DNA from 2 places in the Lysinibacillus sp. BS3 genome. Region 2 is predicted to be linked to the other one. Evidence: riboswitches for the same ligand, from Rfam matches in the RefSeq annotation. Region 2 holds a riboswitch; the other holds the start of a gene.
The links. A riboswitch is a leader RNA that binds a small molecule or an ion and turns the genes downstream of it on or off. The one in region 2 is predicted to bind cobalamin.
Positions count from the first base shown of each region.

Region 1: it holds a riboswitch for cobalamin, as region 2 does, so the genes downstream of both, AAJG31_RS01825 (glutaredoxin) here and AAJG31_RS15485 (hypothetical protein) in region 2, are expected to answer to the same signal.

Region 1 is NZ_CP154860.1:345,374-350,822, forward strand. Features, by position in the region: gene nrdE (class 1b ribonucleoside-diphosphate reductase subunit alpha) at 1-1,449, opposite strand, end outside; gene nrdI (class Ib ribonucleoside-diphosphate reductase assembly flavoprotein NrdI) at 1,446-1,805, opposite strand; gene AAJG31_RS01825 (glutaredoxin) at 1,802-2,026, opposite strand; cobalamin riboswitch at 2,143-2,321, opposite strand; gene AAJG31_RS01830 (hypothetical protein) at 2,692-2,973, opposite strand; gene AAJG31_RS01835 (hypothetical protein) at 2,983-3,369, opposite strand; gene AAJG31_RS01840 (DUF2089 domain-containing protein) at 3,382-3,747, opposite strand; gene AAJG31_RS01845 (ATP-binding cassette domain-containing protein) at 3,938-4,744, opposite strand; gene AAJG31_RS01850 (ABC transporter ATP-binding protein) at 4,754-5,449, opposite strand, start outside.
Region 2 is NZ_CP154860.1:3,133,477-3,138,925, forward strand. Features, by position in the region: gene AAJG31_RS15465 (C40 family peptidase) at 1-114, shown strand, start outside; gene ytvI (sporulation integral membrane protein YtvI) at 276-1,334, opposite strand; gene AAJG31_RS15475 (hypothetical protein) at 1,425-1,979, shown strand; gene AAJG31_RS15480 (glutathione peroxidase) at 2,060-2,605, shown strand; cobalamin riboswitch at 2,730-2,928, shown strand; gene AAJG31_RS15485 (hypothetical protein) at 3,086-3,643, shown strand; gene AAJG31_RS15490 (cobalamin-binding protein) at 3,627-4,577, shown strand; gene AAJG31_RS15495 (tyrosine-protein phosphatase) at 4,723-5,449, shown strand, end outside.

The DNA.
Region 1 (5,449 bases), 1.9 Mb from region 2:
ATCAATGGAATCTTTTGAGCCGTACAGGATGCCTTCTGTCACGAGATGCCCATGGAGGTTCATACAGCCAAGCCCTACTGAATGCATTAATTGATTGGCTTTTGCAACAGACGGTACATTCTTAATGTGCGTCATTTGCGATACATTCGTTAATAGGTGCATGGCTGTATCGACTAATGCGCCGAAATCATTGACTTTACTTGCTGCATGGATATCGATGGAACCTAAGTTACACGATACATCTAATCCATAGTCATTTGGTTGATCCTGGTCCGTAATGATACTTGTCTCTTGTACTTGTAAGATTTCTGTACATAAATTGGACATTTTGACACGTCCAATATTTTTTAAAGGATGTACCTTATTGACATTATCATCAAAGATTTCAAACGGATAGCCTGATTCAAATTGTGCTTTTTTCACCTCTGTGTAAAGCTTACGTGCATTTAAACGTTTAATTTTACGAATTTTAGGGTTATCAAGTAGCTCGTAGTACATGTCTGAAATGGAAATTTCAGACATACGTTTGCCATATTCTTTAAAAATATCATATGGGCTAAACAAAACGATATCCTTATCACGTTTCATCAGTTCGAAGAAAATACTAGGTATAATAATCCCTGTTGAAAGGGTAGCGAGGCGAATTTTATCATCAGCATTTGGTTTTTTTGATGAAATGAAATTTTCTATGTCTGCATGGAAAATATTTAGATAGACAACACCTGAGCCATTTCGTTGCCCTAACTGATTAGAATAACTGAAAGAATTTTCTAACAGTTTCGCTACTGGGATGACACCACTTGCACGATTTAATATCTCTTTAATTGGATCACCTAATGGACGTAAATCTGTTAAGTTGACCCCAACTCCACCACCAAGGCGTGATAGCTCTAAACAATAGCCAATATTTTCAGCAATACTATTCATGGAGTCATCCATTGATAATTTAAAGCAGCTTACTAATTCACCACGTGCTTTCTTGCCACTATTCAATGCAGTTGGTGTGGCAGGTTGATAGGCTTCCATCATCGCTTCGACAGAACGTTCTGCTAAAGCTGTGTTGCCTTGAGCTAAATACAAAGCAATAATAACAATACGATCCTCATATTTTTCTAAAATCTCTTCGCCGTCACGACTTTTCATAGCATAGCTATCATAAAACTTGCTGGCGCTCATAAAGGATGGGAAACGGAAATTATAATCATAGGCTTTTTTATACAACTTCTTAATAAATTCCATTTCGTACATGTCGATAAATGCTTTCTCATAGTAGCCCTCATCAACTAAATAGCGGATTTTTTCCTCAATATCTATAAAATAACGCAAACGTACGTTGACATACTCTAAAAAGTAGCGGCGCGTAGCTTCACGATCTTTTTCTAACTCAAGTAATCCAGTTGTACTATAACGATTCAGTACGTCATTATTAAGCTTTAAATAGGTTTTCATCTCATTACCCTCGTTTCATAAAACGTTTGTATTGCTTCATAATCTGTTTGATTGCCTCGTAAATCTAATTTCCTTACTAAGGGTACATGATAGGTAGTAGCAATTTTCTCACCAGCAGCGCCAAATACATGATGGCCAAAGTTACTATTGCCACTGGCAACTACTCCTTTACAAAAATCTCTGTTTTTTTCTAAAAAGCGTTGCACCTTCGCTGGAATGTCACCTAAACCATCTGTGTAGGTAATTAAAAGATACGGCTTATTCAGTCGCAATTCTTCAGAGAGCTCGATAGCTTCTGCCTTTAATTTGGATACAACATTTCGGACATTGCCTGTACGACTTGCATAAACGATCATAGGGTAATCAACTCAATTTGAGAAACAATTTCCTGAACATCTCCTATAAAGGTTTCATTCATTTCTAAAACAGGCACACTTAAAAAACCTGCATCTATAATGGTTTGCTTAGCTTGTTCATCGTGATCAATGTTAACAATTTCTGCTTCAAGTCCTGCACGTTGTAATTCAGATTTTACCCACAGGCATTTTGGACAAATTGTTTTCGTATAAAGTTTCATAGAAATCCCTCTTTTCATAAAATAAAAAGGCTATCTCTTTAAGAGAGATAGCTAAAATGGAAACGTTAACATACTAAAAATACCGACGTTCCCATCTCTTAATCCCCGAAGAAATGATTAATTTGTTTTATAAAGGCAGGTCTCCTGGCTTTGCTTCATTCTCTGATTTCCTTCCCATGCGCATGCACAGTGGATGCTATCATCGTCAGCTTAACAGTTGCGGGGACAGCGTCGGAATTGTACCGAACTTCCCTTTTAAACTACATATAGTAGTACCTTAGTAAAACGAACACAATATATTGTTGTTGTTCAATAGTTTTAAGTTTACCATCCTTCAAATGAAAAGTAAATCTAGATTCTAAACTTCTTTATTTTTGGATTATTCAGTATTTTTAATTATGTAGTTCCAAATAGATTACCACTAATCACTTATACCCAAATCAAAAATCTATTTTTAACGATGTACGTGATTTTCTATTAAAATGGATCTAGAATTCTAATTTGAGTTTAAAGAAATCTTCTATTTTATGTACCATTGAAAAATAGTTGTCTCTATCGTAAGTCCTGAAATAATGATCATCTCTTACCCATTTCAAATGATGCTCATTACATTAATAAAGAGCATGCTTTTATCATAACATGCTCTTACCATTCTATCATTGGGATTATAGTCTAACCTTAACCTCAGTCCCGTCCTGAGCTTTGACATCGACTAGCACAAGTCCTTTATAATTTTGTAGTTCCTTGATAATCGGCTTTAACATTTCTTTGTCGATGAGGGGAAAGGTAAAGTCTATTTTCTTTTTATCGAAGTATGCCTTTGTCCACTTATTGGCTTGTTGCTGAATCCATTTAGAAGTTAAAATGGAGAGGACAATGGTTAGCACAGTATAGGGAACAGGGACGGTAAAGCGAACGTCTTTTGCTTTCACTTTTACATGCATCATTCGTCGCCTCTACTCAATGAAGACTGCAACGGAATCTCCGTTTGCTGATTTTATATCTACAATTTGTCCATCTAGTTCATTTTCAATTGCTTCAAGAAGAAGATTGATGTCGATATCTTTTACGTATTTTTCAGATTGCGGAATACTTGCAGCGATGCTGTGTCCTGCCATCAATACGGCTTTGACAAGTTTAATTGGTAAATTTACCGTGACATTATCATTTTCGGTGGATACAACACGGACCTTTAACGTTTTATCTAAATACTTTGTTTTTTCCACAAATTTATTCTCTGATTCTTCTTTCTGTTGTAGCACTTGAATCAGCTCTGATCCTTTATCCGCATCAATTTTGCCCTCTTGAATCATCGTTAACACTTTTGTAATTTCCTCTTTCATGGTCGTTCCTCCCTATTCGTCTTTTAAGAGCTTTATGGCTTCATCTGTTGTGATTTCGCCATTTTCAAGCATGCTTACAATTTTTTTCTCATCTACTTCATTTTTCTTCTTTTGAGCATAGCCAAGGGATGAAATAATATCATTTAGCTTGCCTCGAACTGTTGGATACGAAACCCCCAGTTCCTTTTCAACCTCTTTAATATTTCCTCGGCAGGTTAAAAATACTTCCACAAAATGAAGCTGATCCTGTGATAAGGATGCTAGCTTCGACAATTCAAACTCATTTTCAATGGTCGTGTGACAATGAGAACACTGTAACTTCGTAATTTTTAATGTTTTACTGCAGACAGGACAATTTGTGATTACTTGATAAGCCATAGTGAACTCCTTCCTTTAAGTTAAGCTGATTATATAATAAAGAAATTAAAGATGTAAATAATAAAATTAATAATTTTAATTAAAAAATAAATAAAATTAATATCTTGATTAATTTTATTTATTTTTGTTTCTATATTGCTTTAAAAATTAAGAAAACGCCATTTTTAATTTCTCAAAATGGCGTTTCTGTTTAATTGGGTCTATCCTTCTTTTTTCTTTCCCGCGGGTGTGATGGCAAAATTGCATTGTATAACGCTTGTGAAGCGGGGTGCTGATATGTCCCATCCTTGCCTATCTCCTCCACTAGCTGACCATGCTGCATCACAAGGATGCGATCTGACATAAAACGTGTGGCCTGTAAATCATGTGAAATGAATAGATAAGCAAGCTGTAGCTCTTTTTGAAGTCTTTGCAGTAGCTCTATAATCGTCTTTTGCAAAATCATATCAAGACTACTAATGGCCTCATCTAAAACAATCAGTTTCGGCTTTAATGCAAGAGCTCTAGCAATGTTGACTCGTTGCTGCTGTCCCCCACTTAGCTGTGAGGAATAGTTTTGAGCCATTGCCCACTCTAACTCTACACAGTCTAGTAATTCCCTTACTTTCTGTTGTCGCTCTGCTTTGCTAAAATGCTCGAAATTCAAAAACGGTTCTTCGAGTATTTCGAAAATCGTCTGTTTTGGATTAAATGAATGATAACTATTTTGAAAAACAGCCTGTAAATTTCTTCGTATCATTTTTTTCTCTTTGCTGGGTGCTTCGTATAAATTGACACCTTGAAAGATCAGCTCTCCGTTTGTTGGTCGTTCAATCCCTAAAATAATGCGCCCTAATGTGCTTTTTCCAGAACCACTTTGACCGACGATGCCAAGACATTCTCCTTCCTGAAGTGAAAATGTCACATTCTCTAATACAGGGGCTTCCTGTCCTCGTTTGAATAGAAATGGTCTTTGCGCATAGTATTTCTCAATATTTTTTACTTCTAGTAGCGTCATTTTATCACCTCATAGCATTCTCGCTTGTAAAAGTTTCTTGGTATAGGGATGCTGAGGCGCATCAAAAAAATCAAAAACATTTGCTTGCTCAACGATTTCTCCTTGATACATCACAGCCACATCGTCCGCAAGCTCAGCAATGACACCTAAATCATGCGTGACAAGGAGTATGGTAGCATCTGTTTCTGAGCGAATTTGATTAAATAGTGTTAATACTTGTTTCTGATTGATGGTATCCAGAGCAGTCGTAGGCTCGTCTGCGATGTAGAGGGAGGCCTGTATCGCCATTGACAGAGCAATCATCACTCGCTGTAGCATGCCTCCACTTAACTGGAAAGGATAGTAGGACAAGAGCTGCTCTGGCTGAGGTAAATGAACTTTTTTCAAAGCATCAAGGGCGATCTGTCTCATTTCTTTTTTTGTAAGCTTAAAGTGTGCTTTTAATGTTTCTCGAAAATGACTTTCAATCGTTTGAATATGATCAAATGCAGCGGATGGGTTTTGCAAAATCATCGAAAGATGTCTGCCACGATAAGCTCTCCATTTAGTAGCTGAAACGTTTAATAAATTTTCTTGCAGATAGAGTACGTCCCCTTGGCTGACATGGGCAAAGGACGGTAATGTTTGCATGATGGCATGGCAAAGCATGGACTTGCCACTGCCACTTTCCCCGATAATTCCTAGGACTCGCCCTTTATAAGCTGT
Region 2 (5,449 bases):
GTAGGTATTTATTTAGGTAATAACACAATGATCGACGCTCAAAACAATGGTGTCGTAATTGAATCACTTGATTGGTGGAATCAATACTTAGTAGGCTTTGGACGTATTCAATAGGCCTCACTAATATATAGACGGTTGAGATAAGAAAAAGGTCATCTTTGTAGAGAAAAATATACAAAGATGACCTTTTTTGTTTTTGGAATGCTATTCTTTCAAAGAAACAAGACGACTACTTCTATTCTTGAAAAGAGACTTTCCTGCATACTAAATTGATATTAAATTTTAAAATTTACTTTGATGACACCTGTCTCTTTCAAGGCAATAAAGAAAATAATAACGAATGGGCCGACAAGTAAACCGATAATACCAAATAACTGTAGACCTATGAACATGGAAATTAATGTTGGTAAAGTGGATAAACCGATATGGTCTCCCATTAATTTAGGCTCGACTACTCGACGAATAATAAGTAAAATAGCAGCTAAGATGAATAATTTTACAGCTATAGAGGTGTTTCCCATCAACAGGTGGTAAAGTCCCCATGGCGCTAGAATAATGATAGAGCCTAGGAATGGTACAATATCTATTAACCAGATAATAATCGTCATTGTTACTGCATATTTCGGTTGGATTAATAGCAGTCCAATGAGTGTGACGCCTCCAATAATAAAGCTTACAAATAAGTGAGCCTTCATATAGCCAAATGTTGCATCTTTTAAGCGATTTAAAATAATTTTTATCTTCTTTGCTGTATTGGGCTTTAAATATTTATAAGTGATTTGCTTTAACTTAGGCAAATCAAGCATAAATAGGAATAGCGCAATCATATAAACGAGAAGACTGATAAATAGGCTGGGTATCTCTGAAAAGAAGGCAGAAACTTTGCTATAATTAAAGAAGCTTAAAAAGGATTCTTCGACTTTCTTTATGAAATCCATAGTGGTTTTTTGAAGCGAAGCACTTACTTCAGGTGGAAAGTCTTCTGTGTATTTAGAAATATTTTCTTGCATATGAAGCCACATATCTGATAGCTTGGAAATATAATAGGGAGCTTGCTTAGATAGTAAAATTATTTGTGTCATTATTTGTGTAATAGAAAGATAACAAATAATAGATATAACAATAACACTCACTATGTAAATAAAAGCAACTGCTATTTTCCGTGACATTTTCCATTTCCGTTTAAAGAACATGACAATTGGTTCTAAGAAAAATGCACTAATCCCAGCAAGTATTAAAGGCATGGACACTGGGATAACAAAATAGGCAGCTAGAAGTAGTGATATTATCACAATCAACCGAAAAATCAATTTCCTAGCATTAAATTTATTCATAAACTCACCTTCTTTGCGAAAAAAATTAAGTTAAGTGTACCATAAATCAAATTTTATTACGTTCTGAAACAATAAAGGTAGGGATGAATTATGGAAAAAGAGATTTTGCAACTTTTTAGTAATCTAACAGAGCATGATCGCGATATTCAATATGAATCTTACGAGGAATTAATAAAAATTATGCAAGAACCCGTAGATTGGACATATGCAGTTTGGGAACAGCTAATAAAAGCTCTTACATACAATAATGGTTATTCTCGTGCACGTGCTGCACAAATTTTATGCGCTTTAGCTGCAAAAAGTGATCCAGAAGAAAGGGTCTTGGAGGATTTTTTAAAGATTTGGGCTGTGACTTACGATGAACAATCTGCTACGGCAAGGCATGCATTACAAGCAATTTGGAAAATTGGACAGGCGGGTCCAGTACAAAGAGATTTGGTTGTATCGTATCTAGCTAAAAGATTTCAAACATGTATAGATGAAAAACAGCCATCTCTTATTCGTCAGGATATTATAATGTCATTTAAAAAGTTATATGATCAAACAAATGACTCGAAATTATTAGATATTGCCCATCGTTTAATTAATGAAGAACAAGATGCTAAATATAAAAAGAAGTATAAGTCAGCCATCCGTTCAAAGTAGCGAGGTGGTGTTTTTTTGTGCAAATTCTTTGATGAACGATAGAATAGTCAACTATAATGAATGAAAAAAGGGGATTATGCATGAGCATTTATAATTATCTAGTTCGGAAGCCTAATGGCGAAATTTTATCGATGGAAACATATCGTGGAAAAACAATGTTAATTGTTAACACGGCAAACCAATGCCGATTTACATATCAATTTGAAGACTTACAGAAAATGTATGATAGATATGGAAAAGAGAATTTTGTAGTTCTTGGATTCCCTTGTGATCAATTTGGCCATCAAAATCCTGAAGATGGGGAGGAAACTAAGCATCTATGCAAGGTAAACTATGGGGTCACATTCCCGATTTTTGAGCTTGTACAGGTAAATGGAGAGGCTACCCATCCACTCTTTAATTATTTAAAGCATGAAGTGGATTACCGAGAGTTTGGGAAGGCAAGTATGCAGGAGAAAATGTTGGCAGAAGCAATTGTTCAACTTGCCCCAAGCTTTTTAGATGGTCGTAATATTCGCTGGAACTTTACAAAATTTCTAGTAGATGCTAATGGTAAGACCGTCGCACGCTTTGAACCAACAGATTCACAGCTCGATATTGAAAAAGCAATTGAAACACTATTATAGTAAATTTCTTAATAATGTAAAAATTTGTTAGGGTTTTCTCTTCAAGTAGAAATAATGCTATATTTTAAAACTGTGTACAGCTATTTTTTCTGAAGCATATATGATAAACTGCTTTACAAATGAAATATTCTTGCAGAATAAAGGTGCTAATTAGCATAATCGGGAATCCGGTGAAAAACCGGAGCTGTTTCCGCAACTGTAAGTGCAGCCATTATAAAGATTTACCACTGTCTCAAAGAAGATGGGAAGGTCCTTTATAACACATTCGTTTCATGTGACGAACTGTACAAGCCAGGAGACCGACCTTTATTTGAACGTATAAAAACTTCTCGGAAGCTAGGAGGATATACGGCAAATACATAGGCTTTGTCCAGTTTGATGGCTCATTATGTTATTTTTGTCGTTCCTTTGCAAAAAGGAGCGACTTTTTTATGCCTTTCAAATAAGAATTTTTCATTATAGAAAATAGGGGGGAAGCAAGTGAAAAAAGATGCCCGTTATTCTTGTTATCCATTTATGCGTGAGAAAGCTTCAACGGTCGATTTTGAAATTCGAACAGATAGTCTGACAACACATCTAGGAGTTGCATTAGCTGCGGTAAAAAAAGAGGATGTTCAAGTTGTTGCTGAGGATTTATTGCTTATGTTACCTATGGCTTATCATGTGAATGGCTCAGTACGTGGGAAATTAGCAGTAACTGAAGAGGATTTATCTTGGTTAAGTGAACGTTATGATTTTTACGTTCGCCATGTGAAGGAAGAGATTCAAAGTTTTGTTTTACCTCAAGGAACAGAGGCTGCTGCAGCCTTACATCTTTGTCGCAGTGAGGCAAAAAAATCATATCGTACTTTACACAAAGTATCAGAAGAACGAGAGGTTCCAGCTATTCTTTTCGATTACCTTGGTTTATTAGCTAATGTATGTTTTGTCATGGCTGTTTTTATGAATCAGCAAGCTGGAATAGCGGAAATACCGTTTATTAGTAAATCCTACCCAATGAAAAAGAAAAAGGAGAATAACAATGAAAAAAGTATTTAATTTCCAATGGCTATCAGTGCTCTTACTTGCACTGGTATTAGCAGGCTGTGGCACTGCTGAAGATACAAAAAATAAAGATGCTTCGCAAGATACACAACAAGCAGAGAAAACAAGCTATAAAGTGACAGATGACCGTGGAGTGGAAATAGAGTTTAAAGAAGTACCAAAAACAGTTGTATCTTTACAACCAAGTAATACTGAAATTTTGTTTGCTTTAGGTGTTGGCGATAAAATTGTAGGAGCAACTGAGTACGATACTTACCCAGAGGAAGCACAAAAAATTGAACGTGTCTCTGATACTATGAACTTTAACAGTGAAAGAATTATAGCGTTAAAGCCAGATGTTGTCATTGCTTATACAATAGGTGATAAGGATGCCCTAAAGCCGCTTGAGGACGCAGGAATTAAAGTGTTTGTTATTCAATCTGCGACTACTTTCGACGATGTTTATGGAGATATCGAACAAATTGCTGCTGTGATGGATGTTCCTGATAAAGGAAATAAATTAAACGAAGAGATTAAAGCGAAAATTGCTGAAGTACAAACGAAGGTGAAGGATGTAAAAACGCCGAAAAATGTTTATTTAGAGGTTAGCCCTAAGCCAGACATATATACAGCAGGCTCTAGCACTTTCCAGCAAGAAATATTAGATGCAGCTAATGTTAATAATGTTTTTTCTGACTTGAATAGCTGGGCAAAAGTGAATGAGGAAGATGTTATTGCGAAAAATCCAGATGTTATTTTAACAACAGTAAACTATACAGAAGATCCAATAGGAGAAATTCTTGGACGAGATGGTTGGAATACTGTGAAAGCTATTCAAAACAAAGCGGTATTGTCCATTGATACAGATATCTCTAATCGACCTGGTCCGCGTATTGGTGAAGCTGTAGAATTAGTAGCGAAGGCTGTGTACCCAGAGTTATTTAAATAAGAAATGTTTCCATGCTAGCTGTCAGCCATTCAGCTAGCATTTTTTATGTGGTTTAAATTATTACCTAGCGTGAAAATTGGAATTAATGTAGTTTGTTCTTTAAAATAAAAGTAAGTATGCTTGATAATCTTAGGAGGTGTAGTGATTGGAGCAATTAGAGACAAAGGTAATTCCATTTGAAGCAGTCTATAATTTCCGAGACATGGGTGGATATAAAACAAAAGATGGGCGTAGGGTAAAGAACGGTTTATTTTACCGCTCAGCTGCCCTTGGAAAAATGACACTGGCGGATAAAGAGCTATTTGAAACGTTAGGGATTAAAACCATTTTTGATTATCGCGATAACAATGAGGCGTATCATAATCCTAACCCAGTGTTCTCGCATGCTCAATATATACAAATCCCAGCGAAGGGTAATCATGGTTTTGAAATGCCAACCAATGCTGGTGGTAGAGATTTCTATAAAGTGGTAAGCCCTGAGATGTTTCGGGATTTTTATGCACAAATGCCTTTTAACAATCTTTCATTTAAAGAGTTAATGCAAACGATTCAAAATCCTAATAATCTAGGTCTTGTACATCATTGCGCAGTTGGTAAGGACCGAACGGGTATTGGAGGAGCACTTATTTTACTAGCTTTAGATGTACCTGAGGAGACTATCATGGAGGATTATTTAGATACTAATATACATTTACGTCCAATGGTAGAACGAATGGCTCAGGCTATTCAGCATCAGTATAATGAGCAAGAACTACAGCAATTTTATGCATTAATGTCCGCCCGTGAAGACTATTTACAAGCAGCATTGGATGCGATGGATCGTCGCTATGGTTCTAAGACTGGGTTTTTAGAGCAGGAATTTGGCCTAACAA